2 linked regions of the Azotobacter salinestris genome follow. The protein of the gene in region 1 interacts with the protein of each later gene in a pairwise test. Links are inferred from orthologs where the notes say so. Each region holds a gene or a part of one and is shown in the gene's direction. Other genes may lie near its edges.

Region 1 (15,767 bases):
GGCGCCTCGCGGGCCGGGGCTCAGCTTCGCTCCTGCTTGAAGAGGCGGCGGTACTGGTGCAACAGCGGTTCGGTGTAGCCGCTGGGCTGCTCGCAGCCCTTGAACACCAGGGCGCAGGCCGCCTGGAAGGCCACCGAGCGCTCGAAGTCGGCGGCCATCGGACGGTAGAGCGGATCGCCGGCGTTCTGCTGGTCGACGACGCGGGCCATGCGCTGCAGGACCTCCATGACTTCCTCCCGGTTCGTCACGCCGTGGCGCAGCCAGTTGGCCATGTGCTGGCTGGAGATGCGCAGGGTGGCGCGGTCCTCCATCAGGCCGACGTCGTGGATGTCCGGCACCTTGGAGCAGCCGACGCCCTGTTCGACCCAGCGCACCACGTAGCCGAGCAGGCCCTGGGCGTTGTTCTCCAGCTCCTCGCGGATCTCCCCGGCGCTCCACTGCGGCGCGGCGACCACCGGGATGCCGAGCAGGCCGTCGAGCAGCTCGTCGCGCACGGTAGCCAGCTCCACCCGCTCCAGCTCGGCCTGCACGGCGGCGACATCGACCTGATGATAGTGCAGGGCGTGCAGGGTCGCGGCGGTCGGCGAGGGCACCCAGGCGGTGTTGGCGCCGGCCCTGGGGTGGGCGATCTTCTGTTCGAGCATGTCGGCCATGCGGTCGGGCATCGCCCACATGCCCTTGCCGATCTGCGCGCGGCCGCGCAGGCCGCAGGCCAGGCCGGTCAGCACGTTGCTGCGCTCGTAGGCGGCGATCCAGGCCGAGGACTTCATGTCGCCCTTGCGCAGCACCGGGCCGGCTTCCATGGCGCTGTGGATCTCGTCGCCGGTACGGTCGAGAAAGCCGGTGTTGATGAACGCCACCCGCGCCGCGGCGGCGCCGATGCAGGCCTCGAGGTTGACGCTGGTGCGCCGTTCCTCGTCCATGATGCCCATCTTCAGGGTGTGGCGCGAAAGGCCGAGCAGGTCCTCGACGCGGCCGAACAGCTCGTCGGCAAAGGCCACCTCGTGGGGGCCGTGCATCTTCGGCTTGACGATGTAGATCGAGCCATCGCGCGAGTTGCCGCGGCGCTCGAGATCGTGCAGGGCGGCGAGGCTGGTGACCACGCAATCGAGGATGCCCTCGGGGATCTCGCGGCCCTCGACGTCGAGGATCGCCGGGTTGGTCATCAGGTGGCCGACGTTGCGCACGAACATCAGCGCGCGGCCGGGCAGGGTCAGTTCCCCGCCGTCGGCGCTCAGGTAGCGGCGGTCCGGGTTCAGGCGGCGGGTGAAGGTCTTGCCGCCCTTGTCGATCTCCTCGCTCAGGGTGCCCTGCATCAGGCCCAGCCAGTTGCGGTAGACCTGCACCTTGTCCTCGGCATCGACCGCGGCGACCGAGTCCTCGCAGTCCATGATGGCGGTCAGCGCCGCCTCCAGCAGGACGTCCTTGATCCCGGCGCCGTCGTCCTTGCCGATAGGATGGCCGCGGTCGATCCGGATCTCGAAGTGCAGGCCGTGATTGCGCAGCAGGACCGCGTCGGGAACATCCGGCGCGCCCTGGTAGCCGACGAAGCGCTCGGGATGCTCGAGGCCGGTCCGGCTCTGGCCCAGTTCGATCTGCAGCCGGCCGTCGACCACGCGGTAGGCCGTGGCCTCGGCATGGGAGCCTTGGGCCAGCGGTGCGGCCTGGTCGAGGAAGGCGCGGGCGCGGGCGATGACCTGGGCGCCGCGCCGCGGGTTGTAGTCCGTGCCGGGTGCGGGGTCGTCGTCCGCGGCGATGGCGTCGGTGCCGTAGAGCGCGTCGTAGAGGCTACCCCAGCGAGCGTTGGCGGCGTTCAGCGCGTAGCGTGCGTTGGACACCGGCACCACCAGCTGCGGGCCGGCCTGCACGGCGATCTCGCGGTCGACCCTGGCGGTGCTGGCGGTCACCCGCGGCGGACGCGGCAGCAGGTAGCCGATGCCTTCGAGAAAGGCGCGGTAGGCCGCCAGATCGCGCACCGGGCCGGGGTTGGCGCGGTGCCAGGCGTCCAGCTCGGCCTGCAGGCGGTCGTGCTCGGCGAGCAGGGCGCGGTTCTTCGGCGCCAGATCGTGGACCAGGGCGTCGAAGCCCTGCCAGAAGCGGGCGGCATCCAGGCCGGTGCCGGGCAGCGCTTCGTCTTCGATGAAGCGGGCCAGGTCCTCGGCGACTTGCAGGCGCTGACGGGAAGTGCGCGGGTTCATATCTACTCCTGTTCGTTCGTTCGATTGCGTTCAGCCGGCCACGCCCTGGATGCCGGCCCTGGCCACCTGGGCGTCCTGGTCGGCGCGCACGCCGGAGACGCCGACGGCGCCGACCACCTGGCCGTCGACCACGACCGGCACGCCGCCCTCGAGGGTGGCGCTGAGCAGCGGCACGGAGAGGAAGGCGGTGCGCCCGTTGTTGATCATGTCTTCGTAGCTTTTGGACTCGCGACGGCCGAGGGCGGCGGTGCGGGCCTTCTCGAGGGCGATGTAGGCGCTCGCCGGGGCGCAGCCGTCGAGGCGCTCGAGGGCCAGCGGATGGCCGCCGTCGTCGACCACCGCGATGGCCACGGCCCAGGCGTTGTTCTGCGCTTCGCTGCGGGCGGCGGCGAGCATCCGCGCGACCTCGCCCTGGGTCAGGACTGCTTTGCTGTGCATGGGGTTCTCCGGTTCAGATGAGGGCTTCGACCAGTTCGATCCAGTGCCGCACCGGGGTGCGGCCGGCGCCGTCCAGATGGACCTGGCAGCCGATGTTGGCGGTGGCGATCAGCGGGGGCTGGCCGCTTTCCAGGGCGTCGAGCTTGTTGTCGCGCAGTTGGCGCGACAGGGCGGGCTGGGTGATCGAGTAGGTGCCGGCGGCGCCGCAGCAGAGGTGCGCGTCCGGCACCGCGGTGAGCTGGAAGCCGAGGCGCGCGAGCACCTCCTCGACGGCGCCGCCGAGCTTCTGCGCGTGCTGCAGGGTGCAGGGGCAGTGGAAGGCCAGGCGCAGGTCGGCCCGGATGCCGAGGCGCTCCAGCGGCTCGTCGCGCAGCACCTCGACCAGGTCGCGGGCCAGCTCGCTGACCCGGCGGGCCTTGGCGGCGTAGCGCGGATCGCCGGCCAGCAGGTGGCCGTAGTCCTTGACGAAGGCGCCGCAGCCGCTGGCGGTCTGCACGATGGCCTCGGCGCCATCTTCGAGGGCCGGCCACCAGGCGTCGATATTGCGCCGGGCACGCTCGAGGCCTGCGTCCTGGGCGTTCAGGTGATAGTCCAGGGCGCCGCAGCAGCCGGCTTCGCGAACCGCCGTCACGCTGATGCCGAGGCGGTCGAGCACGCGGGCGGCGGCGGCGTTGGTGTTCGGCGACAGTCCCGGCTGCACGCAGCCTTCGAGCAGCAGCACGCGGCGTGCGTGGCGCGGCCGCGGGCGGCTTCCGGCCGGCTGTATGCGGCGCGGCAACTTGGCCCTGAGCGTCTCCGGCAGCAGCGGGCGGAGGTTCTCGCCGGCGCGCAGCAGGGTCTTGAAGACCAGCGGATGGGGCAGCAGCGCGCGCAGGCCGGCGTTGCGCAGCCGCTGGCCGAGGGGGCGCGGCACCTGCCGTTCGACCTGGGCGCGGCCGATGTCCAGCAGGTGGTGGTACTGCACGCCGGACGGGCAGGTGGTTTCGCAGCCGCGGCAGCCCAGGCAGCGGTCCAGGTGCTCGCGGGTGCTGGCGCCGGGCTCGGCGCCCTCCAGCACCTGCTTGATCAGGTAGATGCGCCCGCGCGGGCCGTCCAGCTCGTCGCCGAGCAGCTGGTAGGTCGGGCAGGTGGCGTTGCAGAAGCCGCAGTGCACGCAGCTGCGCAGGATGCCTTCGGCCTCGGGGCCGCGCGGCAGGGCCAGAGCCTCCTGGTTCAGATGGGTTTGCATGGTCGACCTCAGAATTCCGCGTACATCCGCCCCGGGTTGAAGATCCCCTGCGGGTCCAGTTGCGCCTTGAGCTGGCGGTGGTAGCGCATGAGCGGCGCCGGCAGCGGCTGGAAGGGGCTGTCGCAGACGCCGGCGCTGTGGCAGCTGGCATGGCCGCCGACCTCGCCGACGATGGCGCGGATCACCTCGGCGTCGGCGTCCGACTTCAGCCAGCGCTGAGCACCGCCCCAGTCGATCAACTGACTGCCGGGCAGTGCCAGCGACGGAACGGCGTTGGGCAGCGACAGGCGCCACAGCGGCCGCGGATCGGCGAAGAAGGCCAGGCGCCGCTCGCGCAGGTCGTCCCAGAAGCCGTCGTCCAGCGGCTCGCCGCCGAGGCGCTGGCGGGCCGCGGCCAGCGAGCCTTCGCCGCCCTCCAGGCGCAGGTACAGGGCTTCGCCGTCGTGGCAGGCGGCGCTGAGCGGGATCGGCTGCTGGCCCCACTCGGCCAGCTTGGTCAGCGCCCAGCCGGCATTCATCGCCAGACGCAGGGTGGTGCGGGCGCGCGGGCGCGGCAGGACCTTGAGCGAGACCTCGGTGATCACCCCGAGGCAGCCGAAGCTGCCGGCCAACAGGCGCGACAGATCGTAGCCGGCGACGTTCTTCATCACCTCGCCGCCGAAGTGCAGGTGCTTGCCGTAGCCGGTGATCAGCCGCGTACCGAGGACGAAGTCGCGCACCGCGCCGACCCAGGGCCGGCGCGGGCCGGACAGGCCGGCCGCGAGCATGCCGCCCACCGTGGCCGCGCCGAGGTGCGGCGCCTCGCAGGCGAGCATCTGGCCCTGTTCGGCGAGTGCCTGTTCGAGCTCGGCCAGCGGCGTGCCGGCGCGCACCGTGACCACCAGTTCGGTGGGGTCGTAGCGGACGATGCCGCGATGCCGGCGGGTGTCCAGCGGCTCGCCGGCCACCGCGCGGCCGAGGAAGGCCTTGCTGTCGCCGCCATGGATGCGCAGCGGGGTGCGCGTGGCGATCGCCTGGTTGACCTGCTCCAGCAGCTCGGCGCTGGCGTCGTGGGCGGACGGGCTCATCAGAAACGCTCCAGTTCGGGGAAGGGCAGCCGGCCGTGGTGCACGTGCATGGCGCCGAACTCGGCGCAGCGGTGCAGGGTGGGGATGTTCTTGCCGGGGTTGAGCAGGCGTTCGGGATCGAAGGCCGCCTTCACCGCGTGGAACAGGGTCAGCTCGTCGGCGTTGAACTGGGCGCACATCTGGTTGATCTTCTCGCGGCCGACGCCGTGCTCGCCGGTGATGCTGCCGCCCACCGCCACGCACAGCTCGAGAATCCTGCCGCCGAGGGCCTCGGCGCGCTCCAGCTCGCCGGGCCGGTTGGCGTCGAAGAGGATCAGCGGGTGCATGTTGCCGTCGCCGGCGTGGAACACGTTGGCCACGCGCAGGCCGTATTCGGCGGAGAGTTCGGCGATGCCCCGCAGCACGCCGGGCAGTTCGCGGCGCGGGATGGTGCCGTCCATGCAGTAGTAGTCCGGCGACAGGCGCCCGACCGCCGGGAAGGCGTTCTTGCGCCCGCCCCAGAACTTCGCCCGCTCGGCCTCGTCGCGCGCTTGGCGCACCTCGGTCGCGCCGGCCAGGGCGAGCACCTGGCGCACCCGTGCGCAGTCCTCGTGCACGTCGTCCTCCACGCCGTCCAGCTCGCAGAGCAGGATGGCCGCGGCCTCCACCGGGTAGCCGGCGTGGATGAAGTCCTCGGCGGCGCGGATCGCCAGGTTGTCCATCATCTCCAGGCCGCCGGGGATGATGCCGGCGGCGATGATGTCGCCCACCGCCCGGCCGGCCTTCTCCACCGAGTCGAAGCTGGCCATGAGCACCTTGGCCATCGGCGGCCTGGGCAGCAGCTTCACGGTCACCTCGGTGACGATGCCGAGCATGCCTTCCGAGCCGCTGAACAGGGCGAGCAGGTCGAAGCCGGGGCTGTCCAGGGCGTCGGAGCCCAGGGTCAGGCGTTCGCCCTCGATGGTGAGGATCTCGACCTCGAGCAGGTTGTGGACGGTCAGGCCGTATTTCAGGCAGTGCACGCCGCCGGCGTTCTCCGCCACGTTGCCGCCGATCGAGCAGGCGATCTGCGACGAGGGATCGGGCGCGTAGTAGAGGTCGAAGGGCGCCGCCGCCTGGGAGATCGCCAGGTTGCGCACCCCCGGCTGGACGCGGGCGAAGCGGCCTGCGGGGTTCACCTCGAGGATTCTGTTGAAGCGCGTCATCACCAGCAGGATGCCCTGTTCCAGCGGCAGCGCCCCGCCGGACAGGCCGGTGCCGGCACCGCGCGCCACCACCGGCACCCGCCGCTGGTGGCAGAGCCTTAGCAGGGTCTCGACCTGTTCGACGTGCTCGGGCAGCACCACCAGCATCGGCGTGGTGCGGTAGGCCGAGAGGCCGTCGCATTCGTAGGGCTTGAGGTCTTCCTCGCGGTAGAGGATTTCCAGGTCCGGCAGCCGCTCGCGCAGTTCGGCGAGCAGGACGGCCTTGTCGACCCGGGGCAGCGCGCCATCGAGGCGCTCGTCGTAGAGGATGTTCATGGGGACTCGCTGAGGCGGCCTCTTGTTGTTGTTCGATAGGCGCGGGGCCTGCGTCGGTTGCCTTGGCAGCATCGACACGCCGGTGCCGGCCGTCCAGCGCGGGGTATACTGGTCCTACCAGTTCATGAGGATGGTCGTTGCGATCGGTTGGCACACCCCTTGTCGAGACTGACTGCGGGCGGAAAGGCTTCGCCCCACCTTCCATCCCTTCGTACTGGTCCGACCAGCTAGGAGAGACTCTCCCATGCCCCCCGAAACCATCGTCGAACGCCGCCAGGTGGCCGATGTGGTGGCCCAGCGCATCGAGCGGCTGATCGTCGACGGCGTGCTCAGGGTCGGCCAGGCGCTGCCCTCGGAGCGGCGCCTGTGCGACCGGCTGGGCATCTCCCGCTCGGCGCTGCGCGAAGGCCTGCGCGTGCTGCGCGGGCGCGGCATCATCGAGACGGCCCAGGGGCGCGGCTCCTTCGTCGCGCAACTGTCCGACGGCGGCGACACCAGTCCGCTGCTGCACCTGTTCGCCTCGCAGCAGCGCACCCTCTACGACCTGCTGGAGGTGCGCGTGCTGCTGGAGGGGGAGTCGGCGCGGCTGGCCGCCCTGCGCGGCACCGAGGAGGACTTCATCCGGCTCGGCCGGCGCTACGGGGAAATGGTCGCCGCCCAGGCAGCCCCGCCCGCGAGCATCGACCCGCGCGAGCACGCGCGGCTGGACCACGCCTTCCATCTGGCGATCTGCGAGGCCGCGCACAACCCGGTGCTGCTGCACACCCTGCAGTCGCTCACCGACCTCATGCTGACCACGGTGTTCGCGTCGGTGAACAACCTCTATCACCGTCCGGCGCGCAAGAAGCAGCTCGACCGCCAGCATGCGCGCCTCTACCACGCGGTGATCGCGCGCCTGCCGGAACAGGCCCGGCGCGCCGCCCACGACCACATCCACAGCATCCGCGACAGCCTCCGGGAGATCGAGCAGGAGGAGCAGCGCCTGGTGCGCACGACCATGCGTCTGGGGGACGGGGACTGAAGGCGCTGGCGTCGGCCTGGGGCAGAGCTGCCTGCTATCGGCTCAGATCGTCCTCCAGGTTGATCCCTGTCCTGATGAAGGTGCTTGAAGGCAGCAACTGGCTGATGAAGCGGTTCCAGCGGGTGATGCCGGCGGCGCCGACGTACACCACGTCCTGGGGTTCGACATGGAAATGCGCGGCCAGTACCAGGGAAGCCGGCGACTTGGCGTCCAGCTGGAAGACCTGGGCCGTTTCCCGCTCCACATCGCCCACCCCGCGTATCACGTAGACGGCCTTCGGATCGGAGGTTTCCTGGCGCAGGCCCCTGACCAGGCCGATCACCTCGGTCAGGGTCATGCTGCGGCTCCTGAAGGACAGCGGGCCGGGCGAGACGACCTCGCCCAGCACGAAGATCCGCCGGCTGTCGTTGGTGGGCAGGTGCAGCTGGTCGCCGTCCTTCAGATAGATGCGATCGAGCTCCGTGCCGCCGCGGTTCAAGGCGTCGAGATCGAGGCGGTATTCCCTGCCGTCGCGCTTGAGGATCAGTCTGGCGATGTCGGCCCCCCCGCCGATGCCGGCCTGGCCGATGGCTTCCGGCAGCGACAGGGGAATGGTGGTCAGGGGCTGCGAGCCGGCCCTGGCGAAGGCGCCGGTGAGAATCACCCGGCGGCCGCCGAAGCGGGTCACGCCGACATCCACCTGCGGGCTCTCGATATAGCGCGCCAGGCGCCTGGCGATGTTGCTGCGCAATTCCTCGATGGTCAGGCCGGCGGCTTCGATCTCGCCGATATAGGGGTAGAACAGGCGGCCATCGGGACGCACCAGGCGGGCGTTGGCTTCGGCTGGCTGTTGTGCGCCGGCCGGGGTGGTCAGTTCCGGATGCTCCCAGACGGTGATGCTGAGCACGTCGCCGATCCCGATCCGATAGGGGCCGGGGGTGTAGCTGGTCAGTTCGGGCGGCAGGCCCTCGACGGTGCGGGCAGCCTCCTGGGTGGCCACCAGCCTGGGGGTGATGGGCACCAGCTCGAAGCGGGGGCTTTCCGGCGGACCTTTGCGGCGCAGCGCGGAGGTATCGAGGTGCGGTCCGGGGGAGAACATGCAGCCCTGAAGGACGAGGGCGGCGGCCAGAGCGACGGTGAGTGTGCGGTGCGCTACCGCGCTGCCAATATGCAGGACGGACAAGGCAAATCCCTCCATGGGCCCACGGGCCGCTGGGATGAAGATCCGTTTTCAGGCGATCATCGGTGGATGGTCTCGGAGCCGGCTGACCAGGCATGCCGCGACCGATCGGCCGGGCGCTAATGCGGGCTTCCGCTGCTCGAGGTGTCGAGGTTTGCGTGACTCGCGGCGGCACCGACGGCGAAGGCGGCAGCGGCAAGACCGATCCGCGGTGTACTGGTCGGGTCCGGCAGGTAGGCGGCGGACTGCAGGCTGCCCGGTAGGCGCTGGGCCGGGCCGGACAGAAAAGGCGGAAGGATGGATGCCGGGGTTGGAGCGGCTGCCTCGTCGGCGATGGCCAGGCCGAGAAAGCTCAGCAACAGGACCGGTGGGAGTGCTTTCATGCTTCAGGCTCCATCTCGGGAAAAGGAGAGCCCTTCACACAGCGTGGGCAATCAAAGGCTAGGCTGTGTCGCTGCCGGCAGCCAAGCGGCAGGACGATTTTCTCCCACTCAGTCGGACAGGCATGCGTCTGCGAAGTGGCCGATCCGCGAGCAGGGCCAGCCGGATCGGCTCCATACCGGCTCCGAAGCGTACGTGATCGTCAGTCGTGCCGACAGCGCAGGGCGTGGGTTGGTGGGTATCTCGGGCCTCCGCTACATGCGCAGACTTTTCCTGAGGGAGTTTCTCAGTGCGAGCAGTTCGGGAAAGACGGAAAACAGGATGCGCTTGACTTTCCTGCGTTCGATTTTCGTCCTTGCGAACAGCATCACCAGCCTGCCCCTCACGTGCAGGGGAAGTCTGCCCGCGTAGGTCAGCTTGCAGGTTTCCAGGGCACGGAGGAGGTTGAGCTGGACGAACTTGTTCAAGGCCGCTGCTGCTTCGCTGTCTCCTGGGGCCAGCTCGAGCTTCAGGAGTTCCCTCGCGACGATCAAGTATCCGTTTATATGCTTTTTCTGCTTCTTCTGCGTCGTGATCGAGTCCGGACGGATACGCCGGTTGTAAAGCTTGTCCGGAATGCAGGTGACCTTGGCATGTTCCTTTTCGAGGAGAAGCCTGGTCGTGAACAGATTGTCCTCGTGCACGATCTTCGGGTAGAACCTCAGACCTTCGAATTCCTTTCTCCGGTACATGTAGAGACAGGCCATCATCAGATAATTGCTGAGCTGGATCGACTGAGTGAAAAAGGTGCGTGCCGGAATGCAGGCGCCGTGCAGGCCCGGAACTCTTTCGCCTCTGAAGTTTTCTCTCAGGCTCTCGTCCACTCCATCGAAGAAAACACTCAATGCAAACGAGACCATGTCCACCTGCTGACGCCTGAATATTTCCACGCAGGTGGATACGGCCTGTCTTTCCAGAAAGTCATCGCTGTCCACGAACAGAATGTATTCGCCGGTCGCCAATTCGAGGCCCGTGTTTCTGGCGATCGATAAGCCCTGGTTTTTCATGCTCCTGACGATCAGGTTGCCGTGCCTGGCACGGAATGTTTCGAGTATTTCCAGGCTGGCGTCCGTGGAGCCGTCATTGATGGCGATGATCTCCAGGTTGTCGTAGTCCTGATTGACGACCGAGTCCAGGCATTGTGCAAGGTAAGGTTCCACGTTGTAGACGGGAATGATGATGCTGACCTTTTCCGGAGCCATGGTGATTTCCTCATGCCAAGAATGAAGTGGGAGATCAGGGTGTGCCTGCCTGGCTGATTCAGGGAGCTGACGAACGGCGCCCGCTAAGTACCTGAACGGAAATTTTTCCTGAGGGAGTTTCTCAGTGCGAGCAGTTCGGGAAAGACGGAGAACAGGATGTGCTTGACTTTCCTGCGTTCGATTTTCGTCCTTGCGAACAGCATCACCAGCCTGCCCCTCACGTGCGGGGGGAGTCTGCCCGCGTAGGTCCGCTTGCATTTTTCCAGGGCACGGAGAAGGGTGAGCTGGACGAACTTGTTCAAGGCCGCTGCTGCTTCGCTGTCTCCCGGGGGCAGCTTGAGCCTCAGGAGTTCCTTCGCGACGATCAAGCATCCGTTTATATGCTTCTGCTGTGTCTTCTGCGTCATGATCGACCCGGGACGGACACGCCGGTTGTAAAGTTTGTCCGGAATGCAGGTGACCTTGGCATGTTCCTTTTCGAGGAGAAGCCTGGTTGTGAACAGATCGTCCTCGTGCACGATCTTCGGATAGAACCTCAGGCCTTCGAATTCCTTTCTCCGGTACAGGTAGAGATAGGGCATCACCAGATAGCTCCCGAGCCGGACCGACTGACTGAAGAAGGTGCGTGCCGGAATGCAGGCGCCGTGCAGGTCCGGGGTTCTTTCGCCTCTGAAGTTTTCTCTCAGGCTCTCGTCCACTCCATCGAAGAAAACATTCGATGCAAAGAAGACCATGTCCACCGGCTGACGCCTGAGAATTTCCACGCAGGTGGATACGGCCTGTCTTTCCAGAAAGTCATCGCTGTCCACGAACAGAATGTATTCGCCGGTCGCCAATTCGAGGCCCGTGTTTCTGGCGATCGATACGCCCTGGTTTTTCGTGCTCCTGACTGTCAGGTTGCCGTGCCGGGCACGGAATGTTTCGAGTATTTCCAGGCTGGCGTCCGTGGAGCCGTCATCGATGGCGATGATCTCCAGGTTGTCGTAGTCCTGATTGACGACCGAGTCCAGGCATTGTGCAAGGTAAGGTTCCACGTTGTAGACGGGAATGATGATGCTGACCTTTTCCGGAGCCATGGTGGTTTCCTTGTGCCGGGAATGAAGTGGGATATCGGGGTGCGCCTGCCTGGTTGATTCAGGAGTTGAGGAACGACACCCGCATCGGCAGCAGGCTGACAACATGAACTTCACGAGGGCACTTCCAAACACTCACCTCCGAGCGTGCCCGGAACAGGCAGCGCATGGGGCAGTCAAGAGAGCGCAAACTCTACCGGGACGAAGGCTTTTGGAAGCTCCCTTAAGGGGAATATCCATGGGGGCGGGCAGGATGAGGCATTGAAAAGCTGTAAATGAAATCAGGCCCGGCTGTTTTGCTGAGGGTAATGGGTATTTTTCTATTGCCAAGCAACTTCGAGAGCTGTGGGGGCTTATCTCGGGGCTCTCAGGAGCTCCATGGATTGCAACGTTTTGACAAGCTTTCTGGTGATCTGCTTCATGATGGGTTGTTCGACGGGAGGCTTGCGCTCGGGGCGTGCGGCAAGCAGGGCAAGCCCATGTGGGTAGTGTTGGTATAGCATGTTGGTGGCCTGTTGGAGTTCCTCCCTGTATTCGGAAAGGTCTTCAAGGTTGTCGATGTTGTAATTCCCCCATCTCAGCTGCGTCCTGTACATTTCCGTAATATTTTCCAGCGCACTGGCGCCTAGCTCGGAATATTTGCTGGCTGCAATGGCATAAGCTCTATATGTTTCTACATATGCCTTGGGGCGACTAAGGATCGATGTGGTGCTGGCTTGGTTGTGAGTGTAGTCATAAAGGATGTCTTTCATGAGGTAGACTGTGGAGGCCTTTGAAAAGCAACCTATATTCAGTAGCAAATCTTCATTGAGGTTCTGTCGCCAGGGAAAGTACATTTTTTTAAGTGGCAGGATGATTTCCTTCCGGTATAGCTTGTTGCATAACATTCCGGTTCCGAACTCGAAGCGACAAAACTTGCGGAATACATCTGCGTTGATTTCGGTGTTCTCAGGGAAGCTGATTTTGGTGCCCAGGCGTTCTCCGGACTCGGCTACGCGATATGAGCCACATATGACTATATCGGCCTGATGCTTGTTGGCCACCTCATGCATCGAGCCGAACATGTCAGGATGAACTGTGTCATCGGAATCGAGAAAGCCTATCCATGCCCCGCTGGCATGTTGTAGACCTAGCAGGCGTGCATTATGAGTACCCTGATTTACTGGTTGGCGCAGGTAGATAAGGTTAAGACTCTTTTCTTTCAAGTTAATGATTTGCGATGATTTGTCCGTAGATGCATCATCCACTACGATAATTTCAATATTTTCAAGTGACTGGCTGGCCAAACTATCGAGAGCACGCTGGATGTAGCGCTCGGCATTATAGGTAGGCACTATGACTGAGACGGCTATCGCGTTCTTCACTGCGTTGCTCCATGCTCAGGCTATATGGGGGAAGTTTTCTCGCAGCTTCTTGGCAGGATGCTTATTGATGTTGCTCCGGCCCGTCTTTTCTGAAATCGCTCGAGCGGTGTATAGAGCACGCCACCTTGCCGAAGCGATTATGTGTTGCGCCCGGTTTTGACGGTCGTCATGCTTAGGATACCTGTTTATCCGCCTGTACATTTCCCAGGGTGGTTTTTTCGATCTCGTTGAAATAGCTCTTGACTCGCTTGAAGGACACGTCGTTGTTGCACGTCGGAATCCCGAGACGGCCAAAGGTGTTTATTTTGACTTTGTTCAGGGCTTGGCGTGCAAGGCTGTGCGAGGTCAGGGTATTTTGAGTTTCCAGGCCGTGCTCATGGTTGATGGTGAGAATCTCGCGCATGGCCTCCGGGCACGATAAAACAGGGGTTTTGGAGCGGGCGATTATTTCGCTTATCCATAGGTCGTCGCATTTCGGACAGATTGTCAGGTAGTCCTGGTTTTTCCGGAACTCTTCCTTTATATGATTTTTCTTGAGGATTGCCCCGCCCACACCCGTGATCAGGTAGTCGCTGTCGAGTTCGACCTCTTTTTTGGCTATGGGCCAGAGCATGTAGGTCTTGTGGTAGCCGAACAGGTTTCGCTTGCTGATGCGGATGCGCGAGGCCACGATCTTTTCTTCGTTGTGCTCCTGGAATTTGCTGATCAAAAGATTGAGCCAGTTTTCCTTGTATATCGTGTCATCGTCGGCATAGACGATGATCTGATCGTCGCTTGCCGCATCCAGGGCAGGGAACAGCTTTCTGTAGGGGCCGGTATTCGCCGTCCATCTGAACTCTATGATGTTTCTCAACTTGTTCAGCTCCTGAGCCCATCTCGGCTCCCTGTCTATCCCCTGGTCTATCAGGTACGCCTCCCTGGACACCCAGATGACGATCTTGGGGGGGAGGGTCGATTGGTTCAACAGCGACCATACGGTTTGCGAACACAAGTCCAATCGGTTGTAGGTGGTCGTAATGTTTACGGTGAGGTTGCTCATCTGTTCCGTTGCTCTTGTCCAGTCAATGTGTTTTCGGGGGGCGGGTCGGCCTTGGCCTGGTGCGGGTTCGGACGGTGCTCGCGGCGTTCGACGCCGGGCCGGTCCCGTCAGGGGTTTTCACTGTTCGGCCTGGCATCCTGCGGCACCACCAGGTGCATCCAGGCGGGAACGGTGTGACAGCTGGCCGGATGTTCCTGCGGAAGATGTCCGAGGATTTCCTGGCTCGGCCGATAGCCGCTGACGGTGCGTTGCAGCAGCTCGCGGATGCGCGGGAAGTCGTCGGCTTCGAGCGCCCCGGCCAGGGCCTCCAGACGCGGCTTCAGCTCCCGCCAGGGCAGGTGCTCCTCGTGGGCGCGCAGAATCCGGCTGTGGCTGGTCGGCGTCGCGCCGTCGCCGATCAGCAGCTCCTCGTAGAGCTTCTCGCCCGGGCGCAGGCCGATGAAGCGGATCTCGATGTCGCCGTCCGGGCTGGCCTCCGTGCGCAGCGAGAGGCCGGACAGGCGCACCATCTTCTCCGCCAGGTCGAGGATCTTCACCGGCTCGCCCATGTCCAGCACGAAGACGTCGCCGCCTTCGCCCATGGCGCCGGCCTGGATCACCAGCTGCGCCGCCTCGGGGATGGTCATGAAATAGCGGGTGATCTCCGGGTGGGTGACGGTGATCGGCCCGCCGTTGCGGATCTGCTCGCGGAACAGCGGGATCACCGAGCCGGACGAGCCCAGCACGTTGCCGAAGCGAACCATGGTGAAGCGCGTGCGGTTGGGCTGCGGCGCCAGGCCGGGCTCGCCGAACAGCTCCAGCTCGCGCTCCCGGGAGAAGGCCTGCAGCACCATCTCGGCCAGGCGCTTGCTGCCGCCCATCACGTTGGTGGGGCGCACCGCCTTGTCGGTGGAGATCAGCACGAAGTTGCGCACCCCGGCGCGCATCGCCGCCTGGGCGGCGCGCAGGGTGCCGAAGGTGTTGTTGGACACGCCTTCGCTGATGTTGATCTCGACTAGCGGCACGTGCTTGTAGGCCGCGGCGTGGTAGAGCGTATCGACCCCCCAGTGGCGCAGCGTGTCGAGCAGGCGGTCGCCATGGCGGACCGAGCCGAGGACGGGCACCAGGCGCAGGCTCAGACCCTCCTGGCGGATCCGCTGCTCCAGCTCGCCCTGGATGCTGTACAGGTTGTACTCGGCGTGCTCGAAGAGGATCAGCGTGGCCGGCCTGTTGGCGAGGATCTGCCGGCACAGTTCCGCGCCGATAGAGCCGCCGGCGCCGGTCACCATCACCACCTGGTCGCGGATGCAGCGCTCCTGCAGCTCGGGCTGCAGGGGCACCGCATCGCGGCCGAGCAGGTCGGCGATATCCACCTCCTGCAGGTCGTTCACCGTGAGGCGGCCGCAGGCCAGCTTGGCGATGCTGGGCATCGAGCGTACCGGCAACGAGTAGGCCTGCAGCATCTCGAGGATCTTGCGCCGGCGGCTGCGGCTGGCCGAGGGAATCGCCAGGACGATCTCGGTGGCGCCGGTTTCCCTGAGCATGCGCGGCAGCTGATCGGGGGCGTAGATTGGCAGGCCGGCGATCGTGCGTTCGGCGAGGTGCGAATCGTCGTCGATGAAGGCCACCGGGCGCAGCGCATGGCCCATGAGCAGGGCGTGGGCGAGCTGGTTGCCGGCCGAGCCCGCGCCATAGATGGCCACCCGCGGCAGGCAGTCCTCCTGGCGCCTGAAGGACAGCTCGCGCAGGTTGAACCAGTCGCCGGTGAAGTACTGGCGCATGGCGATGCGCAGTCCGCCGATCAGCAGCAGGCTCAGTCCCCAGTAGTTGAAGATCATCGAGCGCGGGATCAGCAGGCTCGTCTTGCCGTGGAGGAAGATGACCAGGGCCAGCAGCAGTGCCGACAGGGTGACCGCCTTGGCGATGGTCAGCAGGGCTTCGTTGCCCAGGTAGCGCATGACCGCGCGGTACATGCCCAGACGCACGAAGATCGGCAGGGCGACGGCGGGCGCGGCGACGAACAGCCAGGCATGGTCGTCGAGAGGTTCGATCAGGCTCATGTCCTCGAGGCGGATGTAGA
Region 2 (5,492 bases), 3.0 Mb from region 1 along the record:
CGGGGGCGGTCCGTCCCCGGCGACTTCCGCCGACCCTTCGCAGACGAGGCGAATCCACCATGAAACTACGCGGTCTCTACGCCATCACCGACAGCCAGCTGCTCGCCGACGGCAGGCTCCTGCCCTACGTCGAAGCCGCACTCAAGGGCGGCGCCCGGCTGCTGCAGTATCGCGACAAGTCCGACGACGATGCCCGCCGACTGCGCGAGGCCGAGGCGCTGCGCGACCTCTGCCTGCGCCACGGCGCCCTGCTGATCATCAACGACGATCTGGAGCTGGCTGCACGCCTGGGCGTCGGCCTGCACCTCGGCCAGCAGGACGGCTCGCTGTCCGCCGCCCGTGCCCTGCTCGGCCCCAAGGTCGTCATCGGCGCCACCTGCCACGGGCAGCTGGAGCTGGCCGAGCAGGCCGCCGCCGACGGCGCCAGCTACCTGGCCTTCGGCCGCTTCTTCGACTCCTCGACCAAGCCCGGCGCACCGCCGGCCACTCCCGAACTGCTGGAAGAGGCCCGTGCGCGCTTTCCCCAGCCGCTGGTGGCCATCGGCGGCGTGACCCTGGACAACGCGCCGGGCCTGATCGCCCGTGGCGCCGCCATGGTCGCGGTGATCAACGCGCTGTTCGCCGCCGACAGCGCCGCCGAGGTCGAGCGCCGCGCCCGCGCCTTCGGCCAACTGTTCGAAGGCTCCTGATTCCCCCTCACGGTGGCGCCCACCGCGCGGCGCTGCCTCAAGCTTGCGAGGCCCACATGTCCCGTTCCGAAACCCTCTTTGCCAACGCCCAGAAGCACATCCCCGGCGGCGTCAACTCGCCGGTGCGTGCCTTCCGTGGCGTCGGCGGCACCCCGCTGTTCTTCAAGCACGCCGAAGGCGCCTACGTCATCGACGAGGACGACAAGCGCTACGTCGACTACGTCGGCTCCTGGGGCCCGATGATTCTCGGGCACAGCCATCCTGAAGTGCTCGAAGCGGTGCGCAGGCAGCTGGAGCACGGCCTCTCCTACGGCGCGCCGACCGCCCTGGAAACCGAGATGGCCGAGCTGGTCTGCTCGCTGGTTCCGTCGATGGACATGGTGCGCATGGTCAGCTCCGGCACCGAGGCGACCATGAGCGCGATCCGCCTGGCCCGCGGCTACACCGGCCGCGACAGCATCATCAAGTTCGAGGGCTGCTACCACGGACACTCCGACAGCCTGCTGGTCAAGGCCGGCTCCGGCGCCCTGACCCTCGGCGTGCCCAGCTCCCCCGGCGTGCCGGCGGCCTTCGCCCAGCACACCCTGACCCTGCCCTACAACGACCTGGGCGCGGTGGAGCGGACCCTCGCCGAGGTCGGTCGGGACATCGCCTGCATCATCGTCGAGCCGGTGGCCGGCAACATGAACTGCGTGCCGCCGGCCCCGGGCTTCCTCGAAGGACTGCGCGAGCAATGCGACAAGCACGGCGTGGTGCTGATCTTCGACGAGGTGATGACCGGCTTCCGCGTCGCCCTGGGTGGCGCCCAGGCACACTACGGCGTCGTCCCGGACCTCTCCACCTTCGGCAAGATCGTCGGCGGCGGCATGCCGGTCGGCTGCTTCGGCGGCAAGCGGGCGATCATGGAATGCATCGCCCCGCTGGGCCCGGTCTACCAGGCCGGCACCCTCTCCGGCAACCCGCTGGCCATGGCGGCGGGCCTGACCACCCTCAAGCTGATCAGCCGGCCGGGTTTCCACCAGGAGCTCTCCGACTACACCGGCCGCCTGCTGCAGGGCCTGCAGGAGCGCGCCGATGCCGCCGGCATTCCCTTCGTCACCACCCAGGTGGGCGGCATGTTCGGCCTGTACTTCAGCGGCGCCGACGAAATCGTCACCTTCAGCGATGTGATGGCCAGCGATGCCGGGCGCTTCAAGCACTTCTTCCACCTGATGCTCGACGGCGGCGTCTATCTGGCGCCCTCCGCCTTCGAGGCCGGCTTCACTTCCATTGCCCATGGCGAGACGGAGCTGTCGATCACCCTCGACGCCGCCGAGCGCGCCTTCGCCACGCTGGCCAGGGGCTGAACGGCGGACCGCCGCCCCTGGCGGCTTTCCATTTCCCGGGGGCGGGAAAAGGCGGCAAAGGCTTTGTAAGGCCGGCGCCGCTTATTCATAATGTGGCGGCCGGCACACTTTGCCGGCCGGGCGACCGCCCGCTCCCACTCGAGGCGCAGCGATTCCATGACCCGCCGTAACCTGACCCTGGGTTGCCTGTTGCTATGTTCCTTTTCCCTGCCGGTCGTGGCCGGGGAAAACACCCTGCTGATCCCGGCACCGGGCAGCTGCGCCCTGGACAGTCCGGCCGAGGAACTGCCGGCGGCGCTGTCGCGCTGCGAGCAGGCCGCGCAGAACGGCGACCTGCAGGCCGAATACGAGCTGGGCCAGTTCTACTACGACGGCAAGCGCACCCCGCGCGACCTGTCCCGCGCGTTGAACTGGTTCGAGCAGGCCTCGCTCAAGGGCCACGCCGAAGCGCAGCACCGCCTGGGGCTGATGTTCTTCCGCGGCGAGGGCGTGCCGGCCAACAACGTGCAGGCCTACATCGTGCTGAAGATGGCCGCGGTGAACGGTTCGGAGGAGGCGCTGGACAGCGCCGACCTGGTCGCCGAGCAGATGAGCCGCAACGAGCTGGAAATCGCCACCCAGGTGCTCGGCCAGATCTTCCGCAACTACCTCATGGAACTGCAGGCCCTCGAGGGCCGCTCGCCGTTCTCGCCGCTGCCCTGAGGGCGGCCGTTCAGCCCTTGTCCGGCATCGGCGGCAGCGGGAACGGCGTGACGTTGCCGCCACCCCTGGCCTCGCTGATCCGCGCCATGCCCAGACGCTCCACCGCATCGATGCGGATGATCGCGTGCAGCGGCACGTAACTGCGCTGCACGCCCTCGAACTGGGTGCGCAGGCGCTCCTCGCCGGGATCGATGACCACCTGGGTGCGCTCGCCGAAAACGAACTCCTCGATCTCGAGAAAGCCCCACAGATCGCTCTGGCGGATCTGCCTGGCGTACAGCTCGTAGACCTGGCCCTGGTTGAGGAAGATCACCTTGTAGATCGTGGCGTCGCGCTTGCTCATCGGACTGCGGGGAAATCGCTGCAAAGGGGCTGCGAAGGATAGCACAAGGGCCACGGCAGACGGCCGGCGCGTCACCCGCCCGGCATCTCTGGCCGAGCCTTTCGTGCCTACCTATAATGCGCGGTCCTTCGAATCACCCAGACCCGACTCCCATGGCCAAGAAGCTTTTCATCGAAACCCACGGCTGCCAGATGAACGAGTACGACAGCTCGCGCATGGCCGACCTGCTGGGTGAGCACCAGGCTCTGGAACTCACCGAGAATCCGGCGGAAGCCGACGTCATCCTCCTCAATACCTGCTCGATCCGCGAGAAGGCTCAGGAAAAAGTGTTCTCCCAGCTGGGCCGCTGGCGCGAACTGAAGCAGCGCAATCCGGCGCTGGTGATCGGCGTCGGCGGCTGCGTGGCCAGCCAGGAGGGTGCGGCGATCCGCGAGCGTGCGCCCTACGTCGACGTGGTGTTCGGCCCGCAGACCCTGCACCGCCTGCCGGAGATGATCGACGCCGCGCGCACCACGCAAAAGCCGCAGGTGGACGTATCCTTCCCGGAGATCGAGAAGTTCGACCGCCTGCCCGAGCCGCGGGTCGACGGCCCAAGCGCCTTCGTCTCGGTGATGGAAGGCTGCAGCAAGTACTGCAGCTTCTGCGTGGTGCCCTACACCCGCGGCGAGGAGGTCAGCCGGCCATCGGAGGACGTGCTCGCCGAGGTCATCCACCTGGCCGAGAACGGCGTGCGCGAGGTCACCCTGCTCGGCCAGAACGTCAACGGCTACCGCGGCACGGCCGCCGACGGGCGCCTGGTCGACTTCGCCGAGCTGCTCTACCTGGTCGCCGCCATCGACGGCATCGACCGCCTGCGCTACACCACCAGCCACCCGCTGGAGTTCTCCGACGCCATCATCCAGGCCCATGCCGAGATTCCCGAGCTGGTGAAGTTCATCCACCTGCCGGTGCAGTCCGGCTCCGACCGCATCCTCGCGGCGATGAAGCGCAACCACACCGCGCTGGAGTACAAGTCGCGAATCCGCAAGCTGAAGGCCGCGGTGCCGGAGATCAGCATCAGCTCGGACTTCATCGTCGGCTTCCCCGGCGAGACCGAGCAGGATTTCGCGCAGACCATGAAGCTGATCGAGGAGGTCGGCTTCGACTTCTCCTTCTCCTTCGTCTACAGCGCGCGCCCCGGCACTCCGGCGGCGGAGCTGCCCGACGACACCCCGGAAGAGGTGAAGAAGCAGCGCCTGCAGATCCTGCAGAACCGCATCTACCAGCAGGGCTTCGAGATCAGCCGGCGGATGGTCGGCAGCACCCAGCGCATCCTGGTCAGCGACTATTCGAAGAAGGACCCGGGCATGCTCCAGGGCCGCACCGAGAACAACCGCATCGTCAACTTCCCCTCCACCAATCCGCGCCTGATCGGCCAGTTCGTCCTGGTGCGCATCGACGACGCCCTGCCCCATTCCCTGCGCGGCAGCCTGCTCGACTGACACCCGCGCGCACGTCCGGCCCGGCGGGCGGCGCCCGTCGGGCCGACATCCGTCGAGCGTCATCGGCTTCCACCCCGCCGCCGACGGCGCTATTCTTTCCTTATCTTCCTGCCGTAGGACGGTTGTCCTTTAAAGCCCTTGAACGCACCCACAGAACCCCGTCGCTTCACCATCGCCCCCTTCGAAGCCCGCCGCTTCGCCAATCTCTGCGGACAGTTCGACGAACATCTGCGCCTGATCGAACAGCGCTTGGCCATCGAAATCCGCAACCGCGGCAACCAGTTCGAGCTGCTCGGCGAACCGAAACACACCCAGGCCGGCGAGAACCTGCTGCGCCGTCTCTACCGCGAGACCCACGGCGTCGACCTGACCCCCGACCTGGTTCACCTGTTCCTCCAGGAATCGGGCATGGAGGCGCTGGCCGATCCCGACGCCGAACCCGGGGCCGCCCTGCACACCCGCAAGGGGCTGATCCGTCCGCGCGGCGCCAACCAGCAGCGCTACGTCAAGGCGATCCTCGACAACGACATCAACTTCGGCATCGGCCCGGCCGGCACCGGCAAGACCTACCTCGCCGTGGCCTGCGCGGTGGACGCCCTGGAGCGCGAGCAGGTGCGGCGCATCCTGCTGGTGCGTCCGGCGGTGGAGGCCGGCGAGAAGCTCGGCTTCCTGCCCGGCGACCTGGCGCAGAAGATCGACCCCTACCTGCGCCCGCTGTACGACGCCCTCTACGAGATGCTCGGCTTCGAGCAGGTGGCCAAGCTGATCGAGCGGCAGGTGATCGAGATCGCCCCGCTGGCCTACATGCGCGGACGCACCCTGAACAACAGCTTCATCATCCTCGACGAGAGCCAGAACACCACCCTGGAACAGATGAAGATGTTCCTCACCCGCATCGGCTTCGGCTCCACCGCGGTGATCACCGGCGACA

What was found.
Region 2: the proteins of glcC (region 1) and hemL interact in binary tests that used the Escherichia coli proteins (3 or more experiments, as listed by UniProt). The link is inferred for Azotobacter salinestris from one-to-one orthologs.

What each region holds. Positions count from the first base shown.
Region 1 is NZ_CP045302.1:690,661-706,427, reverse strand. What follows is about bases 5,758-8,562. They hold glcC (transcriptional regulator GlcC), read left to right. Parts: upstream 5,758-6,674; coding sequence 6,675-7,451; downstream 7,452-8,562. Other genes in these bases: GCU53_RS03195 (polysaccharide biosynthesis/export family protein), read right to left, coding at 7,486-8,562; glcD (glycolate oxidase subunit GlcD), read right to left, coding at 5,758-6,430. Also shown: GCU53_RS03225 (malate synthase G), read right to left, coding at 21-2,198; GCU53_RS03220 (heme-binding protein), read right to left, coding at 2,229-2,636; glycolate oxidase subunit GlcF, read right to left, coding at 2,650-3,864; glycolate oxidase subunit GlcE, read right to left, coding at 3,873-4,931; more of glcD, read right to left, coding at 4,931-5,757; more of GCU53_RS03195, read right to left, coding at 8,563-8,628; GCU53_RS03190 (hypothetical protein), read right to left, coding at 8,730-8,993; GCU53_RS03185 (glycosyltransferase family 2 protein), read right to left, coding at 9,246-10,232; GCU53_RS03180 (glycosyltransferase family 2 protein), read right to left, coding at 10,316-11,308; GCU53_RS03175 (glycosyltransferase family 2 protein), read right to left, coding at 11,659-12,669; GCU53_RS03170 (glycosyltransferase), read right to left, coding at 12,842-13,708; GCU53_RS03165 (polysaccharide biosynthesis protein), read right to left, coding at 13,816-15,767. UniProt on the Escherichia coli protein: Transcriptional activator of the glcDEFGB operon which is associated with glycolate utilization, and encodes malate synthase G and the genes needed for glycolate oxidase activity. Also negatively regulates the transcription of its own gene.
Region 2 is NZ_CP045302.1:3,674,554-3,680,045, reverse strand. Bases 1-2,890 are described here. They hold hemL (glutamate-1-semialdehyde 2,1-aminomutase), read left to right. Parts: upstream 1-745; coding sequence 746-2,035; downstream 2,036-2,890. Other genes in these bases: GCU53_RS17215 (DUF1820 family protein), read right to left, coding at 2,748-2,890; GCU53_RS17220 (tetratricopeptide repeat protein), read left to right, coding at 2,192-2,737; thiE (thiamine phosphate synthase), read left to right, coding at 60-689. In the rest of the region: more of GCU53_RS17215, read right to left, coding at 2,891-3,080; tRNA (N6-isopentenyl adenosine(37)-C2)-methylthiotransferase MiaB, read left to right, coding at 3,233-4,561; GCU53_RS17205 (PhoH family protein), read left to right, coding at 4,700-5,492. UniProt on the Escherichia coli protein: Aminomutase that catalyzes the transfer of the amine group on carbon 2 of glutamate 1-semialdehyde to the adjacent carbon 1 to form 5-aminolevulinate.